Regions from separate parts of the Arthrobacter sp. NQ4 genome, predicted to be linked through region 4. Evidence: riboswitches for the same ligand, from Rfam matches in the RefSeq annotation. Region 4 holds a riboswitch; each other region holds the start of a gene.
What was found. A riboswitch is a leader RNA that binds a small molecule or an ion and turns the genes downstream of it on or off. The one in region 4 is predicted to bind S-adenosylmethionine.
Positions count from the first base shown of each region.

Region 1: another riboswitch for S-adenosylmethionine. It lies ahead of PUN51_RS08935 (DUF1737 domain-containing protein); the one in region 4 lies ahead of PUN51_RS07300 (bifunctional o-acetylhomoserine/o-acetylserine sulfhydrylase).
Region 2: another riboswitch for S-adenosylmethionine. It lies ahead of PUN51_RS11465 (cobalamin-independent methionine synthase II family protein); the one in region 4 lies ahead of PUN51_RS07300 (bifunctional o-acetylhomoserine/o-acetylserine sulfhydrylase).
Region 3: another riboswitch for S-adenosylmethionine. It lies ahead of PUN51_RS12960 (aminotransferase class V-fold PLP-dependent enzyme); the one in region 4 lies ahead of PUN51_RS07300 (bifunctional o-acetylhomoserine/o-acetylserine sulfhydrylase).

Region 1 covers NZ_JARETC010000004.1:84,246-88,840, forward strand. The annotation lists gene PUN51_RS08920 (HNH endonuclease signature motif containing protein) at 1-312, opposite strand, end outside; gene PUN51_RS08925 (O-succinylhomoserine sulfhydrylase) at 377-1,585, opposite strand; gene PUN51_RS08930 (rhodanese-like domain-containing protein) at 1,586-1,996, opposite strand; gene PUN51_RS08935 (DUF1737 domain-containing protein) at 1,993-2,268, opposite strand; SAM riboswitch class IV at 2,282-2,397, opposite strand; gene opgC (OpgC domain-containing protein) at 2,566-4,595, shown strand, end outside.
Region 2 covers NZ_JARETC010000005.1:231,566-236,160, forward strand. The annotation lists gene PUN51_RS11455 (adenylosuccinate synthase) at 1-420, opposite strand, end outside; gene PUN51_RS11460 (M14 family zinc carboxypeptidase) at 655-1,719, opposite strand; SAM riboswitch class I at 1,949-2,053, shown strand; gene PUN51_RS11465 (cobalamin-independent methionine synthase II family protein) at 2,067-3,275, shown strand; gene PUN51_RS11470 (uracil-DNA glycosylase) at 3,487-4,116, shown strand; gene PUN51_RS11475 (DUF3151 domain-containing protein) at 4,187-4,595, opposite strand, start outside.
Region 3 covers NZ_JARETC010000007.1:11,151-15,745, reverse strand. The annotation lists gene rsgA (ribosome small subunit-dependent GTPase A) at 1-673, shown strand, start outside; gene hisN (histidinol-phosphatase) at 718-1,530, shown strand; SAM riboswitch class IV at 1,684-1,797, shown strand; gene PUN51_RS12960 (aminotransferase class V-fold PLP-dependent enzyme) at 1,834-3,252, shown strand; gene PUN51_RS12955 (class I SAM-dependent methyltransferase) at 3,338-4,096, shown strand; gene PUN51_RS12950 (metal-dependent transcriptional regulator) at 4,170-4,595, shown strand, end outside.
Region 4 covers NZ_JARETC010000003.1:172,575-177,169, reverse strand. The annotation lists gene PUN51_RS07310 (HNH endonuclease signature motif containing protein) at 1-995, opposite strand, end outside; gene PUN51_RS07305 (VOC family protein) at 1,202-1,840, opposite strand; SAM riboswitch class IV at 2,002-2,116, shown strand; gene PUN51_RS07300 (bifunctional o-acetylhomoserine/o-acetylserine sulfhydrylase) at 2,161-3,483, shown strand; SAM riboswitch class IV at 3,587-3,702, shown strand; gene metX (homoserine O-acetyltransferase MetX) at 3,715-4,595, shown strand, end outside.

The DNA of each region.
Region 1 (4,595 bases), on a different contig from region 4:
GATTTCCTCCACCACCGACATGTCCGCGTAAGTGCGGTCCTGGATCGAGGCGTCCGCTGGGGTCAGGGCGCGCTGGAACTCCACTGCCTCAGCAGCGGCCCGTGCCTGCATCGCAGCGAGCTGCGCCTCCAGCCGAGCCATAAGTTCCAGCCGTTCCAGCCGGATCCCATACCGCCGCTGCAACACATCCACACCGGCACCAGCAGCCGCCGCGGCAGCAAGGAAAGAGTCCTGACGGTTCAGCGAATCAAGGGCGGCAACAGAGGCATCGATCGACGCCAGCACCACCCCGACACCACCGCTGGTTCCCATACCGACATCATCCAACGAGGCACTGACATATGTATTTGGCCAGGCGGACCTGGTCCCGCCCCCGCTAGATCTGCTTCAGCGCCTGTTCCAGGTCGCGGAGGAGGTCTTCCGGGTCCTCGAGCCCCACCGAGAGCCGGACCACGCCGTCGCTCAGGCCGATGGCGGCCCGCCCCTCCGGGCCCATGGCGCGGTGGGTAGTGGTGGCGGGGTGCGTGATCAGGGACTTTGCGTCACCGAGGTTGTTGGAGATATCGATGATCCGCAGCCCGTCCAGCAGTGCGAACGCCGCTTCCTTGCCCGTGCGTCCGCCGGAAGGAGCGAGCTCGAAGGTAAGGACCGTGCCACCTGCACTCATCTGCTTTGCCGCCAGCCCGTACTGCGGGTGCGACTTCAGGAGCGGGTACTTCACCCAGCTCACCGCCGGCTGTTCCTCCAGCCATTCTGCGAGCCGGAGTGCGGTCGCCGAGGAGTGGTTGACGCGCAGGCCCATGGTCTCCAGGCCCTTGGTCAGGACCCAGGCGTTGAAAGCGGAAAGCGCGGGGCCGGTGTGGCGCATCAGCTGCTTCACCGGTCCGTCGATGAATTCCTTGGTGCCCAGGATGGCACCGCCCATCACCCGGCCCTGCCCGTCGATGTGCTTGGTGCCGGAGTAGACGATGACGTCGGCGCCGAGGTCCCCGCAGCGCTGCAGCAGGGGAGTGGCGAACACGTTGTCCGCCACCACGGTGGCCCCGGCCGCATGGGCCAGTTCGCTGACGGCGGCGATGTCCACGATCTCCTGCATGGGGTTCGACGGGGACTCGAAGAAGACGGCGGTGGTGGGCTTGGACAGGGCTTCGCGCCACTGGTCAAGGTCCGGGCCGTCCACGAAGACCGTCTCCACACCCCAACGGGGCAGGATCTCGTTCAGGATCACAAAGCACGAACCAAACAGTGACCGGGCGGCCACCACCCGGTCCCCCGCAGCCAGCAGGGCACCCAGCGAGGTGAACACGGCGGACATGCCCGACGCCGTCGCGAAGCATGCTTCGGTGCCTTCGAGCAGCCTGAGCCGTTCCTGGAAGGTGGCCACGGACGGGTTGCCGTAGCGGGAGTAGACAAAGCGCTCGTCCTCGCCGGTGAAGGCCCGTTCAGCTGCCGCGGCGGACTCGTAGACGAACCCTGAATTCAGGAAGATGGCCTCGGACGTTTCCTGGAAGTTGGAGCGGTCCAGGCCTCCGCGGACTGCCTGGGTGTCGGGGTTCCAGCCGGGGGCGTCTGGGTTGAAGGTCACTTAGTTCTTTCCGAGGTTGGTGGGGAGGCCGCGGTTCTTCCAGCCATTGACGGTCCGCTCGCCGTAGCGGTCGGGCTCGCCTTCGAAGCCCTCCAGCACGCTGTAGGCGGTGAAGCCGGCCTGGGTGGCGGCAGTCGCGGCCGCGATGGACCGCTGGCCGGACCGGCACAGGAACAGCAGTTCCGCGTGGGGATCCTCCGGCGCCTGCTCCTGGAGGTCCTTGACGAAGTCCGGGTTGGGGATGCCGCCGGGGAAGGTCCACTGGATGAACAGGGGATCGTTGTCCGTGGCCTTGGTGTCCGGGATGCCGATGTGGGCCCATTCGCCCTCGGTGCGGACATCCACCAGGATGGCGCCCTGCTCCAGCTTGGCCCAGGCTTCCTGCGGCGTCAGGTCTCCCGCGTAGCTCATGCGTGGCCCTCGCCGTCGAACTCGCCCTCAAATTCGGCATCGAGCTGGTCCACGGCGGTGGCCACGGCGGCGTCGGCGGAAGCGATCGCGGCCGGAAGGACGATTGCCTGCGCCACGATGACGGTGGTGCCGTTGAAGGTTGCCGCCGGGCTGCCGTGCAGGACGTAGCCATCGGCGAGTGCAGCGGAGATCCGCTCACAGAATTCACGGTTGTCCGCGCCCGTAATCAGGCGGTAGGACAGTCTTTCGTCAGGGGCGGGTGCGTCGGACACGACGGATCTCCTTCTCTCACGCTTGCAGCTCGAATCGGTCGATATGCCGAGTATTCACCTGAGGCACCCCGCCGCGAAAGGGAGGGTTGCCGACCGGCAAGTCAGGGCTTGGCGCCGGTACTCATTACTCCCCAAAAACGTAACACCTGCCGCGCCCGGCCGCATCGCCGCCGTCGTCATGTTCCGTAATTGAGCCGTCCGCGTCACGGCACGGGTTATGCCCATGGGCCGATAAAGTTCTTACCGGGGGCGCCGCCCCGTATCCAGAGCAATGAGTACCGGGGGGTCCTTGTCAGCATGCGGGCACACGTATCGCACCACCACGCCGCCATCCCGCGGAACCGTCCGCGTTCCATCGCAGCCTTTTTCGCCGCGGTGTTCATCGTCCTACTGGCCCTGGTGGTCCCGGCAGGCCCGGCACACGCGGCGCCTGCTCCACCGGACAAGGGCAAGCCGTGGCTGGGGGCGGTCCTCGAGTGGGGTGAGGATACGGCCGCGGGCTTCAGCGACAGGCTGGGCGCCGGCCCCGCCGTCTTCGGCCACGACATCACCATTCCGTACCGCGAATCGGAGCGGAATGACATCGACGGCTTCCTGCAGCAAACTGCAGCCAAAGGCGCCCACGCCCTGCTCACGGTGAAGCCGTCGGTGCCCCTGGACCAGCTCGGCCCCGCGGAGGCGGAAGCGTTCGCAGCCCAGGTCCGCGACCTGACATCGGGGTTCAAGGGCCAACTGCTGGTCCGGTTCGCCCCCGATATGAATGCCAGCTGGGTGGCCTGGGGCCAGCAGCCGGCCACGTACCGGCAGGCTTTCCAGGCCGTGGCGGCAGCCTTCAAGAAGGACGACGGCGGCCGGGCCGCCATGGTGTGGGCGCCTTACCTGGGCAAGGACTACCCCTTTGAACGGAACCGGAATGCCCCGGAGCCGGGAAGCGACGGGTTTTCCCTCCTGGATACGAACGGGGACGGGACCTGGAACGGAAGCGACAGCGCCTATGCCCCCTACTACCCGGGCGATGACGCCGTGGACTGGGTGGGCCTGACCGCCTATCACGACGACACTGCCGGCGGGGCCGCCGTCAACACGACGCCGCGTCCGGGCGAACTCCAGGAGATGCTGACGGCCTCCGGCGGCGAAAACTTCTACGGCACCTACGTGGAGGGACGCAAAAAGCCTTTCCTCCTCCAGACTTCGGCCTTCTACAGCCCTGCGTCCGGTGGGGCGCCCGAGGCGGACATCAAGACGGGCTGGTGGGACCAGGTGGTGGCCACTGCCACGTCACCCGCTTTCGCCGGGACGGCCGCCGTGGTGTGGGACGAACGGACCAGCACGCGGGATACCGGCGTGGCAAGCATCAGCTGGCTGCTCACGGGAAGCCCGGATATTGCCAAGGCCGCCCTGGACAGGCTGAAGGCATCGCCGATGGTCACCGGCCCTGTCACGGATGTGGCGTCCACAGGCACCTACGTGCGGGCCAACACGCTTTCCGGCGCCGCCCCCTGGACCGTTGGTGCCGCCATGGTCATCCTCCTGGTGGCCCTGTGGCAGGTTCCCCGCCGGATCAACACCGCCACGTCCTGGAGCTACCAGGACCCTTCCACCAGGGATTCGCGGGTGGACCTGCTGCGCGGACTGGCCATTGTCTTTGTGGTGGTCAACCACCTGGGCATGGCCTCACTGTTCCAGCTGCTCACCCAGGAGGCGGTGGGCTTCGTGTCAGGCGCGGAGCTGTTCGTCCTGTTCTCCGGCCTGGTGGTGGGCATGGTGTACGGGCCCAAGGCCAAGGAGGACTTCGGCCGGGTGGTGGACCTGACGTCCCGCCGGGCCGGGAAGCTCTACGTGACCGCCCTGGCCGTGCTGATCGGCGTCTTCCTTCTTTCCCTGCTCCCGTTCTTCCACACTGAGGCCCTGACCACGTTCGTGGACCAGGGGACCGGCGGCGCAGGACACGGCGGCGCCGGCCGGACCTACGACCTCTACGCCGGCATGTCGTCGCTGTTCCAGTTCCCCGTGCCGCCGCAGGTGCTGCCGGCCATCGTGCTGCTGCAGTTCGGTCCCTGGCAGTTCAACGTCATGGGCCTGTACGTGGTGCTCCTGCTGGCCAGCCCGCTGATCCTTGCGGCGCTGAACCGCGGCAAGGCCGTCTGGGTATTGCTGGCGACGCTCGCCGTGTACGCGGTAGGCGCCGTGACCCGGTTCAGGATCCTGCCATCCCAGTTTGAGGACTCGTTTCCCCTGCTGGTGTGGCAGGTGCTTTTCGTCCTCGGCCTGGTTGTTGGCTACTACCGCCGCAGCATCGTTGCGTGGTTGTCGGCGCACACGTGGGT
Region 2 (4,595 bases), on a different contig from region 4:
CACCTTGTCCATGTAGGCGGGGCCGATGCCGCGGCCGGTGGTGCCGATGGCGCGGCTGCCGAGGAAGCGTTCGGTCACCTTGTCCAGCACCTGGTGGTACGGGGCCACCAGGTGGGCGTTGGCGGAGACCCGCAGTTTTGAGGTGTCGGCGCCGCGCGCCTGGAGTCCGTCGATTTCCTGGAAGAGGGCCTCCAGGTTCACCACGCAGCCGTTGCCGATGATGGGAACGGCGTTGGGGCTGAGAATGCCTGCCGGCAGCAGCTTGAGTTCGTACTTTTCACCGCCTACGACGACGGTGTGCCCGGCGTTGTTGCCGCCGTTGGGCTTGACGACGTAGTCAACACGGCCGCCCAGCAGGTCGGTGGCCTTGCCTTTTCCTTCGTCGCCCCACTGGGCTCCTACGATCACAATTGCTGGCATGGGATCCTCCCCCATTCGTTCGGACTGCCCGGGCCGGCCACCAGGTGGCGGGCCCATGCAGCGCCGTTCATGAGAATGCCCCGAACATACCGGCCTTCGCACAGCCGCAGCACGGCGCAGCGAAGCAAGAGTTCCGGGGCTCTTACCACCCAAGTTTAGCCGATGGGGCACTTTGTCCACTGTTGTGGCCCGCCGCGGTCCTTTCTGCCAAAAGGCCGCGGCGGCCGGTGCCGCCTATTCGTCCTCCGCCTCCCCGGCGGGCCGGGACGTCTGTTCGGCGAGCGTGTTCCAGAAGGAGGTGTCGGCGTCGGCAATGGACCCGTCCGCGATGGCCGCGGCCGTGGAGGTCAGCGTGGTGACGGTCTGCTTGATCAGGTAGCCGTTGCTGCGCTGTCCGAGTGCATAGCCGTCCAAATAGTGGTCCGACATGCCGCGCATCTCGAAGAGCAGGGTGGCGATGCCGTACTCCACGGAGATGCCGTTGCGGCTGATGGTTTCGGCACTGCCGCCCTGGTACTTGCCCAGGTGTCCCCAGCCGGTGGAGTCGACGTTGTTGAAGACCACCGCGCCGAGCTGCTTGGATTTTTCGACGACGGCGGGGTCGGCGTTGGGGGTGGTGGGGTACAGGATGGAGCCGGATACCAGCTTGCCGTCACGCTCCGCCCGGGTGCCCTGGTGGTGCAGGTCGATCATGTAGTCGATCCGGTATTTGCGCATGACGTTGTTGTGCAGCGCCTGGGTCTCCGGCTGGACCTTGGCCACGTGGTCGCGGTTCAGGTCCACACCCTCGGCGTTGTAGCGGGTGAGGTGCCGGTCCCCCTTTGCGAGGTAATTGTCCAGGGAGAAGTTCACGTCGCCCATGGCGCCGTCCGCATTGAGCATGGGCACCACCAGGATGTTCACGCCTTTGAGGATGTCCGCGGATTTGCCGGTCCCCAGGTGCTTGATGAACTCCATGGCGCCCTCGGTGGTGAGCTGCTCGTTGCCGTGCTGCTGGGTCAGGTACAGGATGGTGGGCTTGGCGGGGTCCGAAATGTACTTGACCAAGTGGATGTCGCGCCCCTTGACCGTCTGCCCGATGACCTCCAGCTCCATTGCCGGCTGGCGGGCATCCTGGTCCTTCAGGAACGAGACCATCTGTTCGTACGTGGCGAGCTTGGACGTGGTGATCTGGCCGTTGCCGTCGTAGGTGGGGCCTTCGCCCACAGCGTGTGCCAGCGGGGCAGGTCCTGCTACGACGGCCAGCGCCAGGGCTCCGGAGACGGCGAGGGTCCTGAAATTTGCCAGGGGTTTCTTCACAGTGCGTTACCTCTTTCGAGTGCATCGGGGTGCCGTTAGCCAGCTTCGTCGCGGCGGCGGCATGTGACCTCAGCCAACCAAGCTTAACGAAACCTGTCAATAACCTGAACAAAAGCTGTAAGTATGCTGCTGCCCGCTGGGAAACGGCAGGAAAGCCGCCGGGCAGCCCGTCGCGACATAAAGCGGAGCAGACTTGCCCCGGGGCAGGCATCTGGATTTATGTGAGAGTGAACCATCCGGAGCGGCCGAGAGACCTGGCTCGATGACGCCGCAGCAACCACGGTCCAGCAGGATTCCTGCCGGCCGAAGGTGCTACTGCCAGGACCGATGGAAAGGAAGATTCCAGCATGTCCCTGAACACCGACCACATCCGCGTCACCCACGCGGGATCCTTGCCCCGCACCCCGGAACTCATCGCGGCCAACGCCGCCAAGGAAACCGACGGCGTCACCCCTGAATTCCTGGAACTTCTGGAGGCCTCCGTGGTGGAGGTGGTCCAGCGGCAGAAGGACCTCGGCATCGATATCCCCAACGACGGCGAATACGGGCACACGATGTCCAGCTCCGTGGACTACGGTGCCTGGTGGAACTACTCCTTTGCACGGCTGGGCGGCCTGGAGCCAACCAACGTGGACCGCTGGGCCGATGCCCAGGTGCACCGCTCCTCGCCCGGCAACATTGTCCTGACCTCATTCCCTGACCGGCGCGACCGGCAGGCGTTCAACGAGGCCTACAACGACCCCTCCTCGGGCATCCTGTCCCACCGCAAGAGCGTGACCCAGCCCAAGATCGCCGGACCCCTGACCTACACGGGCCAGGACCTGGTGGCATCGGACATCAGGAACCTGAAGACCGGCCTCGCAGCGGCCGGGTTGTCGGACGGCTTCGTAGCGTCCCTCTCTCCCGGCTCCTGCGCCCGCGTGGCCAACGAGTACTACAAGTCTGATGAGGAACTTGTCTACGCCTGCGCCGATGCCATGCGGGAGGAATACAAGGCGATCATCGATGCCGGCCTCACCGTGCAGCTCGATGATCCGTCCCTGGCCGAGAGCTGGGACCAGATCAATCCCGAGCCCAGCCTGGAGGACTACCTGAAGTTCATCCAGCTGCGCGTCGAGGCCACCAACTGGGCCCTCCGCGACCTGCCCCAGGAACAGATCCGGCTGCACGTCTGCTGGGGTTCCTGGCACGGTCCGCACACCACCGACATCCCCTTCGCCGACATCATCGGATCGGTGCTGCAGGTGAACGCCGGCGCCTACTCCTTCGAGGCCGCCAACGTCCGCCACGAACACGAATGGCGGGTATGGGAGGACACCAAGCTCCCCGAGGGCAAGGTGATCATCCCGGGCATCGTCTCGCACGCCACCAACGTGGTGGAACACCCGGACTTGGTGGCAGACCGCATTGTCCGCTTTGCCGACGTCGTGGGCCGTGAGAATGTCATCGCCTCCACCGACTGCGGCCTGGGCGGCCGGGTCCACCCGCAGATCGCCTTCGCCAAGCTGGAGGCCCTCGGCGAGGGCGCCCGCCGGGCCACCAGCCGCCTCTGGTAGCTGCAAGAGGCGACGCGGGAACCCGCCGGTTCCGTGCCCTGGCTGAGTCAGGTGCACGGGACCGGCGTTTCGTTTCCCGGGGCTTGCTAAACTGGGTAAGGCCGACCAGGAATCGGCCCACCCCAATCAACCGCCGCTGATGTGTCGCGCCCCCGCGTGCCCGTTTCCGTGGCGGCAGCAACGCCAATCCCCGCAGGAGAACCAGCACTTCATGACAGCCCTGGCACCCGAAACATTCCACGAACAGCTCATGAGCCGCCGCTACGACCCCAGCGTTGCTGCCGTTAACGAGCTCTGCGATTCCCTGCGGGAGACCAAGCCCGGAACCGTGGTCCCTTATGTGGATCCCATGCACGACGTGGAGGAATGCCGCATCATCAGCCTGTTCTCCAACATTGGCGAGGCGGACCCGTCCGGGTTCATCACGGCCGGGGACCAGGACGCCGCGACCCGCATGCTGGGACTGCAGTGGAAGCTGGGCCTGCGCCCCGAGTTCGTGATGCCGTGGAACGTCCACCCCTGGCACGTTCCCGGTGAGCCCAACGGCAAGTTCACTCCCGACCAGATCCAGGCAGGCCTGAAGCCGCTGCTGAAGTTCCTGGCCCTGGTGCCCCGTGCCTCCGTCATCGTGGCGCACGGAACCGAAGCCAACCGGTTGGCCAACGCACTCCTGAAGACCGAAGTTCCGCTGCTGTGGCGCCGTGGCCTGAAGACCTACAAGGTGCGCTCCCTGAGCGGCCGCGCCTTCGCCGGTTCCCCCGCTCGCCAGGAGGAGTACCTCGAGGACATGCGCGCGGCCTACGCCGACGCCATGGCACGCACCGGCATCGCCAAGCCTTAAGCGACCGACGGCGGGTGGTTAACTTTCCAGGAAAGGGAACCCCCCGCCGTCGGTGTTTAAGCGCAAAGGACTAAAACTTGCCCTCGATCGCTGCCTTCGCCGTGGGGTCCGAGTCGTTGAGGAACTTTTCGATCCGCTCCGGCTCGTCAGCCTCGCCGATGGCGGAGGAAGCCCTGCCCAGGGAATAGAGGGCCCGCAGGAATCCGCGGTTGGGCTCGTGCTCCCACGGGATGGGCCCGACGCCGCGCCAGCCGTTGCGGCGCAGCGAGTCCAGGCCGCGGTGGTAGCCGACGCGGGAGTAGGCGTAGGAATCGATGATCCGGCCCTCCGCCCATGCTTCTTCGGCGAGCACAGCCCAGAGCAGCGAGGACGTGGGGTGCTTGGCCACCAGGTCCAATGCCTCGTGGCCGGCCTCCAACTGCCCGTGCACCTCGGTTTCGGCAGGCAGGAGCGTGGGCTCCGGCCCCATCAGGTTCCGG
Region 3 (4,595 bases), on a different contig from region 4:
GGTGGCTGCCTATGACGCCGGGATCGAGCCGATCCTGCTGGTCACCAAGGCCGACGTGAAAGACCCCGCGGAGCTGCTGTCCAACTACACCCACCTGGACTTCCCGGTGATCATCAGCCGGACCGCCGATGCACAGGCCTCCGGGATCGATGCACGGTCGGACGACGGCCTCTCCGCCCGGCTGGACAGCGCGGCGGTGGCCGACCTCCGCGCCCATCTCGACGGCAAGGTCACCGTGATGCTGGGGCACTCCGGCGTGGGCAAGTCCACCATGGTGAATGCGCTGACCGGCGCCGAGCGGGCCACCGGCGGAGTGAACGCGGTCACGGGGCGCGGCCGCCACACGTCGTCGTCGGCCTTGGCCCTGCGCCTGGCGGACGCGCCGGCCGGCAGCTGGATCATTGACACCCCCGGTATCCGTTCCTTCGGACTGGCACACGTGGACCCGGACCGGATCCTGCGCTCCTTCCCCGACCTGTCCCCCGGCATCGAAAACTGTGAACGCGGGTGCAAGCACACTGCAAACGCGGTGAACTGCGGCCTCGACGACTGGGTGGCAGGCGGACACGCAGGTCCCACCGGCCCGGCACGCCTGGCATCGCTCCGGCGGCTGCTCGGCACGGACCCGCGCATGGACGCACAGGAAACCAAAGAGCTCGGCAGCGTCAACTGACGCGTTCTCCCGGCAGAAGCGTCCACAGACGGTAGTTTGTAACCATGATCCAACCCGCTTCGAGCTACAACGATGACCTGCGCCTGGCCCATGTCCTGGCCGACTCCGTGGATGACCAGACCATGAGCCGCTTCAAGGCCCTGGACCTCCACGTTGAGACCAAGCCGGACCTGACGCCCGTCACCGACGCCGACAAGGCAGCGGAGGAAGCCATCCGCGGCCAGCTCTCGCGCTCCCGGCCCCGCGATGCCGTCCTGGGTGAGGAGTTCGGCAGCACCGGGCACGGTTCACGGCGCTGGATCATCGATCCCATTGACGGGACCAAGAACTTTGTCCGGGGCGTCCCGGTCTGGGCCACGCTGATCGCCCTGGTGGATGAAGGCGAGCCTGTGGTGGGCGTGGTCAGCGCCCCGGCCCTCGGCAAGCGCTGGTGGGCGGCAAAGGGCATGGGCGCGTACATGGGCCGGTCCCTGGCAGCTGCCACCCGGCTGCGCGTCTCCGACGTGTCCAGCCTCTCCGACGCCTCCCTCTCCTACTCCAGCCTGAGCGGCTGGAAGGAACGCGGCAACCTCGACGAGTTCCTCGGGCTGACCGAAGACGTCTGGCGGACCCGGGCCTACGGCGATTTCTGGTCGTACTGCATGGTGGCAGAGGGCTCGGTGGACATTGCCTGCGAACCGGAGCTCAACCTCTACGACATGGCTGCGCTGGTGCCGATCGTGGTTGAGGCGGGCGGCCGGTTCACTTCCCTCGAAGGCGAGGACGGACCGTTCGGCGGGAACGCGCTGGCCACCAACTCGATCCTGCACTCAGAGGTGCTGCACCGCCTCAACCCGTACCTGGACGACCTGCTGTAACTGCCACGGTTTGGCCCCCTTAGGCGAATATTGCGACGCCGGACACCTCCAGACGGGGGTGTCCGGCGTCGTTTATTCGATATTGCGTAACAAAGCCCTTAACAATTGCCGCGGCTTCAATCCTGGCCGCCCCATGTCCTACGCTTTTATGCAGGTCACGAGTGCCAGCGCAAAACCCCGGTTTGCTGGCCGGCAACCCTCCATTCGCGGCGGGGTGCCCCGGGTGACGACCAGGCCGGTCCGGAGTGGATGCGGCAAGCGCGGATTCCCTATGCCGGAGTCCTGTATTCAAGTGAGGTCTCTGTGACAACTGCCACCGTCTCCCCCCAGCCCGCCATTGCCGAATCCGGCGCTCCCGGAGATCGCCACGCCGTTGCCGGCCGTCCCCTTGCTGCCGTCACCGGCGCGGAAATCCAGGCACCACTGATTTCCGGCGGCCACATCCGGTACGCGAACCTTGACTACGGCGCATCCGCTCCGGCGCTCTCCGTGGTCTCCGCCTACCTGAACGAGATCCTGCCGTACTACGCGAGCGTCCACCGCGGGGCCGGCTACGCGTCCCAGATCAGCACGTCCGTTTACGAGAACGCCCGCAGCATCGTCCGGGACTTCGTGGGCGGCCGGCCGGATGATTCGGTCATCTTCACCCGCAACACCACCGATTCGCTGAACCTCCTGGCCGGCTGCCTGCCTGCTACCGACGGCCGGCATGACGGCGAGGTCCTCTACCTGGACATCGAACACCATGCCAACCTCCTGCCGTGGCAGGGCGTTCCGCACCGCAGCATCGTTGCCGCCGACACCATCACCGGCACCCTGGACGCCGTCCGGACCGAGCTGGAGCAGGGCGGCGTCAGCCTGCTGGCCGTCACCGGCGCCTCCAACGTCACCGGCGAGATTCTTCCCATCCGGGCCCTGGCCGCGCTGGCCCACCAGCACGGCGCCCGGATCGTGGTGGACGCGGCCCAGCTCGCGCCGCACCGCAGGGTGGACATCAGCGCGGACGACGTCGACTACCTCGCCTTTTCCGGCCATAAGCTGTACGCGCCGTTCGGCGCGGGTGTCCTGGTGGGACGTCCCGACTGGCTGGACACCGGTGTCCCGCACCTCGCCGGCGGCGGGGCGGTCAAGGAAGCACGGCTCGACGGCGTCAGCTGGGCCACGGGCCCGGCCCGCCACGAGGGGGGCTCGCCGAACGTCCTCGGCGCCGCCACCCTGGCCCGCGCCACCCAGGTCATCGCCGAACTCGACCAGGACCGGTGGCACGCCCACGAATCCGCCATCCGTTCCTTCCTGGTGGAGGGCCTGCAGGACATCGACGGCGTCACCGTCCACCAGATCTTCAAGGACACCAACCCGGAAACGGACACCATCGGCGTGGTCAACTTCTCGGTCGAGGGCTACGACGCAGGGCTGGTGGCCGCCTACCTTTCCGCAGAGCACGGGGTGGGCCTGCGCGACGGCCGCTTCTGCGCCCATCCCCTGCTGAAGCGCCTGGGCCTGCCGTCCGGCTCCCTCCGGGCAAGTTTCGGCGTGGGTTCGCGGCTGGAAGACGCCGAACGCCTCCTCGCCGGCATCCGGACGCTGCGCAGCAACGGACTGGGATGGGATTACGTGGTGGATGCGGGCCGCTGGGTGCCCGCCAATGATTTCCGCACCTACCCGCACTGGGCGCCCAATACCCCCGGGACGGCCGGAGCAGCCCCCTGCCTGGACGACTAGGCGGCGGGGCGGCGGCTGCCTGCTGATGCCGGGCATGCGGTAAATTCGAAGGACATCCGCAAGCAGCACCAGAAGGAGGCCACGCGTGGTTCGGGGTGGCCCCAGGCTTGATCACGGCCGGCGCACGGAGCTCGGGCAGAGCTTCCAGGACGGCGGCCGCCACTACCAGCGGGTCCGTCCCGGCTATCCTGCGGAATCTGCACGGTGGCTGGTACCGGCCGGAGCCCATGACGCCCTGGACGTCGGCGCCGGTACGGGAAAGTTCACCGCATTGCTGCTGGCCATGGGGCTGGACGTCACCGCCGTCGACCCCTCTGCGGACATGCTCGCCCAGCTGAAGGCCCACTGCCCCGCCGCCACGGCTGCGCCGGGGACTGCCGAGGCGACAGGCCTTCCCGACGCTGCCTTCGACGTCGTGACCGTTGCCCAGGCGTGGCACTGGTGCGACCCCCTGGCGGCAAGCACCGAGCTGGCGCGCGTCCTGCGCCCGCACGGAACACTTGGCCTGGTTTGGAACCAGCTGGACACCTCCGTCCCCTGGGTGCACCGGCTCTCCCGGATCATGCACGCCGGCGATGTGTACCGGCCCGGCCACAAGCCCGTCGTCGGGCCAGAATTCCACCGGCTCGAAGGTCACGTCACCCACTGGCAGGACAGGGTGACCACCGGGCACTTGATGGAGCTCACCAAGTCGCGCAGCTACTACCTTCGGGCCGGTGAGGCGACGCGGGCAAAAGTTCTGGCCAACCTGGACTGGTACCTGCACGAGCACCTGGCCCATGCCCCCGGCCAGGAACTTGACCTTCCCTACCTCACCCTGGCCTGGCGCGCCACCAAGGCATGACGCACGCGGTCTGCGGCGGGGTGGCCGAAGCGGCGCACTCTGCCGCACCGGCCAAACCGGTAGGCTTGGGCATGTGAAGACCAGCGCGCCCTCCTCCTCGATCGAGGACTACGTCAAGGTCATCTACTCATTCACCGAATGGCAGGACAAGCCCATCACGTCCTCCCAGCTGGCACAGCGGCTGGGAGTGGCAAATTCCTCGGTCTCGGAAATGGTCCGGAAGCTGAAGGACCAGGGCCTGGTGGACCACAAGCCCTACAGCGCCGTCACGCTGACCGAGGCCGGCCTGCGCCTGGCCCTGTCCATGGTCCGGCGCCACCGGCTCATCGAGACCTACCTCGTCCAGCGGCTCGGCTACAGCTGGGACGAGGTCCACGATGAAGCTGAACAGCTGGAGCATGCAGTGTCGGATACGTTCATCGAGCGCGTTGCCGCCAAGCTCGGGGACCCTAAGCGGGACCCGCACGGCGACCCCATCCCCACCGCGGACGGCCAGGTC
Region 4 (4,595 bases):
GGTCCGAAGCCGTCCAGTAAGGCGGGTTCGTCGGTGGCTCCGAGGAGGGCGAACACGGGCACGGTGACCAGGACATCGGCCCGCGGCGCAGGGACCTTCCCGACCCCGGTGACACCCTCCGTGCCCTGAATGCCGAGGCCGGGACCGTCTTCCTCGGCGTGGCCGGCGCCGAGGAGCAGCGATGCTGCGATGTCGGGGCGGAGTTGGGTAAGGGTGCGGGGTTCGTCTGGTCCCTGGAGGCCGCGGGCGGTCGCGGTGGTCCGGTTCCAGATAGCGCACGCGGTGTCCCCGGGCAAGTAGAGGGAGATCCAGGCCATACCGTCCTTGTCCGGGGTGTATTCCATCCGCCGGTCAGCCACACCCTTTACATGGCGCTTCTCGATCGAGTCGGGGTGGTGGCGTTCCCGCCAACCACGCACCTTCGCCCGGAACCGGGACGGAACAAGCTCGCCGGGGGCCGCGCCGCGGGCGGGCTGGGGTGCAGCCGGGTCGAAGAAGTGCGCCACCAACGCCAGGGCGCCCTCGGTGGTGAGGCCTTCAGTCTCATCGGCGACAATCCGGGCGTGCTGCCAGGACATGTCCCCGGCGGACAGTGCATCGAACACCAGCGGCAGGGAGCAGATCCGGCGTGAGTGCTCCACCAAAGCGCCCGCGGCCGCCGAGCTGATGGTCAGCACCCCGGCGATCTCCTCCACCACCGACATGTCCGCGTAAGTGCGGTCCTGGACAGTGGCGTCCGGCGGCGTCATCGCCTGCTGGAAGGCAACGGCTTCGGCAGTATCCAGCGCCTTCATCGCGGCGAGCTGCGCCTCCAGCCGGGCCGCAACCTCCAGCCGTTCCAGCCGGATCTCATACCGCCGTTGAAGCACGTCAACACGGGAACCAATGCCGGCGCCGGCAGCCAGGGAAGTATCTTCGAAATCCAGCGCATCGATGGCAGCAACAGAGGCACGAACACCCTCCAAAACCACCTCAACACCACCGCTGATTCCCATGCCCACATCATCCAACGAGGCACTGACATCCAAAGTGTGCACGGTTCATGCTGGCGTCCTTCATAGCGGCGCAGGGGGCAGCTTCTTAAATTAATTCGGCCGCCATTGGGTGGTGACGCCGTTGTCACCACCCAATGGCGGCCGAAGTTTGCCCGGGCACAACCCGGGGACCTCCCCGAAGTGATCCGGGGAGGAACGGGGGAGGGTCAGATGGTGACGGCTCCGTTGGCGGTTTCAAAGGTGACCGAGAGGATGCCCGGGGTTCCGTGCGGGGCGACCCACTCCACCGCAACGTCCTCGAGCGGCTTCTCCACCGGCTCACCCAGCCACTCGGTGACGCGCGAGGCGGAACCGGCGATGGTCAGGCAGCTCATCTTGAGGTTGCTCTCGTACGCGTGGGACGGGTGGAGCGAGGGATCGCCCTCCCACTTGAGCATGTACGGCACCTGGGGATCGGCGATGAGGCCCAGGATGCCAATCTGCTTCCAGACCAGTTCGCGGCCGTCCGGGAACTTGCGGTTGCCGTTCACGGCGGCGCGGCCCAGGCGTTCCTCGAAGGGGGCGAGGTCGTCCACTTCGACGCACCAGCCCATCCAGCCGCCACCAGCAGCGGAGCGGGCACGTACTGCCTGTCCGAACGGTGCCTTGTCCGATGCCGGGTGGTCCAGGACCTCAACGACTTCGAGGTACTTGTGGCCGGCGAGCGGGATGATCATATTCCGGGTTCCGAAGCGGGGGTGTACGCCACCCTTCACTGCCTCAACGCCGAGGGCAGTTGCAATACGTTCGGTAGTGGCCGCGAGGCCATCGTGTTCACAGGCGTAAGAGACGTGATCCATGCGCATGCGAACATCTTGGCACTTTGTGATCAGGCTCTCAGCTAAGGGCACCCTTACTAGTATTTGTGGCGCCCGGCGCCCCCGTTATTCGGCCGAGACAGTGGCCGGAAGACCATGTTCGTCACAATGCTGTCCACGGCAACCGTCCGGTTCCTAGACTGGGCCCAGGTCATGAGTGCCAGCGCCAAGCCCCGGCTCGCTGGCCGGCAACCCTCCATCCGCGGTGGGGTGCCCCGGGTGAAGACCTGGCTCCCCGGCAACAGCCGGGAGCAAGCGCGGCCCGTACTGCCGGTGAGCATGCCGGGCCCATGTCAAAGGAGATTTGGATGTCCAACGGATGGTCCTTCGAAACCCGCCAGATCCACGCAGGCCAGGCGGCGGACAGCGCCACGGGGGCCCGCGCCCTGCCTATCTACCAGACCACGTCATTCGTGTTTCCCAGCGCTGAAAGCGCCGCCAACCGTTTTGCCCTGGCTGAACTTGCGCCCATCTATACCCGCATCGGCAATCCCACCCAGGATGCCGTCGAGCAACGGATTGCCAGCCTCGAAGGAGGCCTGGCCGCGCTGCTGCTGAGCTCCGGGCAGGCCGCCGAAACCTTCGCTGTCCTGAACATCGCCGAGGCAGGCGACCACATCGTGGCCAGCCCCAGCCTTTACGGCGGAACCTACAACCTGTTTGCGCACACGCTGAAGAAGTTCGGCATCTCGGTGACCTTCGTGGCCGATCCGGACAACCTGGACCAGTGGCGCGATGCCGTGCAGCCCAACACCAAGCTCTTCTTCGGTGAAGTGGTGTCCAACCCGCGCCAGGATGTCCTGGACATCGAAGGCATCTCCGAGGTGGCCCACCAGGCCGGCGTGCCCCTCATTGTGGACAACACCTTGTCCACGCCGTACCTGATCCGCCCACTGGAGTGGGGAGCGGACATTGTCCTGCACTCGGCCACCAAGTACCTGGGTGGCCACGGCTCGGCCATTGCCGGAGTCATCGTCGATTCCGGCAAGTTCGATTTCGGCAAGGATCCGGAACGGTTCCCCGGCTTCAACACCCCGGACCCCACCTACAACGGCCTGGTCTACGCCCGCGATCTCGGTGAAGGCGGCGCACTCGGCGCCAACCTCTCCTACATTCTCAAGGCCCGTGTGCAGTTGCTGCGCGACCTCGGCTCAGCCGTCTCGCCCTTCAACGCGTTCCTGATTTCCCAGGGCCTGGAGACGTTGAGCCTGCGGGTGGAGCGCCACGTTGCGAACGCCACGGAAGTGGCGCGTTGGCTGGAGGCAAGGGACGACGTCGAATCCGTCGCCTACGCGGGGCTGCCCTCCAGCCCCTGGTACGAGCGTGGCCGCAAGTACGGACCCAAGGGGACGGGCGCCGTCGTGGCCTTCAATCTGGCCGGCGGGGCAGAGGCGGGCAAGCGCTTCGTCGACGCCCTGGAGCTGCATTCCCACGTGGCCAATATCGGCGACGTCCGCTCCCTGGTCATCCACCCCGCGTCCACCACGCACAGCCAGCTCTCGCCGGAGCAGCAGGTTGTGGCCGGCGTGCACCCGGGCCTGGTCCGGCTTTCCGTTGGCCTGGAGCACATCGACGACATCCTGGCCGACCTGGAGGCAGGCTTCCGGGCAGCCAAGGGCGCCGACGCGTAGCCCCAAACGCGAGCGTCGCAGCATGTGCCGGCCGGCAAACCGGGAAGTCACAACCAGTCATACTCTTGGCCTGGAGTGGGGGGTGTTTCGTACACTCGAACCAGGTCATGAGTGCCAGTGACAGCCCCGGCTTGCTGGCCGGCAACCCTCCATCCGCGGTGGGGTGCCCCGGGTGAGGACCTGGCCTGCCGGTCAGACGACGGCAGGCAAGCGCGTAGAAGAGGTCTTGCCATGACGGTTACCGTCGCCCGAACCACCATCCCCGAACACGGAATCGTGCGTTACGCCTCCATCGGGGGTCTGGAACTCGAAGCCGGGGGATACCTCCCGGACGTCACCCTGGCCTACGAAACCTGGGGGACGCTCAATGCGGACGCCAGCAACGCCATCCTGATCGAGCATGCGCTGACCGGCAGCACCCACGTGACCCGCGGCGACACCGACGAAGAAGGTTGGTGGGAACAGCTGGCCGGCCCCGGCGCTCCCGTGGACACGGACCGCTTCTTCGTGGTGTCCATCAATATCGTTGGCGGCTGCTACGGATCCACCGGCCCGTCATCACCCGCGCCGGACGGAAATCCCTGGGGCTCCAGGTTTCCCCTCGTCACGCTGCGCGACAGTACGGTTGCCGAGGCAAGGCTCGCGGACCAGCTGGGCATCAAGAGCTGGTTCGCCGTCCTCGGCGGATCCATGGGGGGCGCCCGCGCCCTGGAATGGGCGGTGACGTACCCGGAAAGGGTGCAGCGCTGCGCCGTGATCTCCGTGGGAGCCGCCAGCACGGCCGAACAGATTGCCTTCGCGCAGGCCCAGACGCTGGCCATCCGGCAAGACCCCAATTTCAACGGCGGGGACTACTACGGCGGTCCGTGCCCGGAAGATGGGCTGGCACTGGCCCGGCGCATCGCCCACATCACCTACCGGTCGGCTGCCGAACTGGAAGGCCGCTTCGGCCGGGCACCCCAGGCGCCCGAGTCGCCCCTGCAGGGGGAAGTTCTTGCCTCCCGCGGCCGCTACCAGGTGGAAAGCTACCTGGACCACCAGGGCAACAAGCTGGTGAAGCGCTTCGATGCCAACAGCTATATCGCCCTGACCGAGGCACTGATGAGCCACGA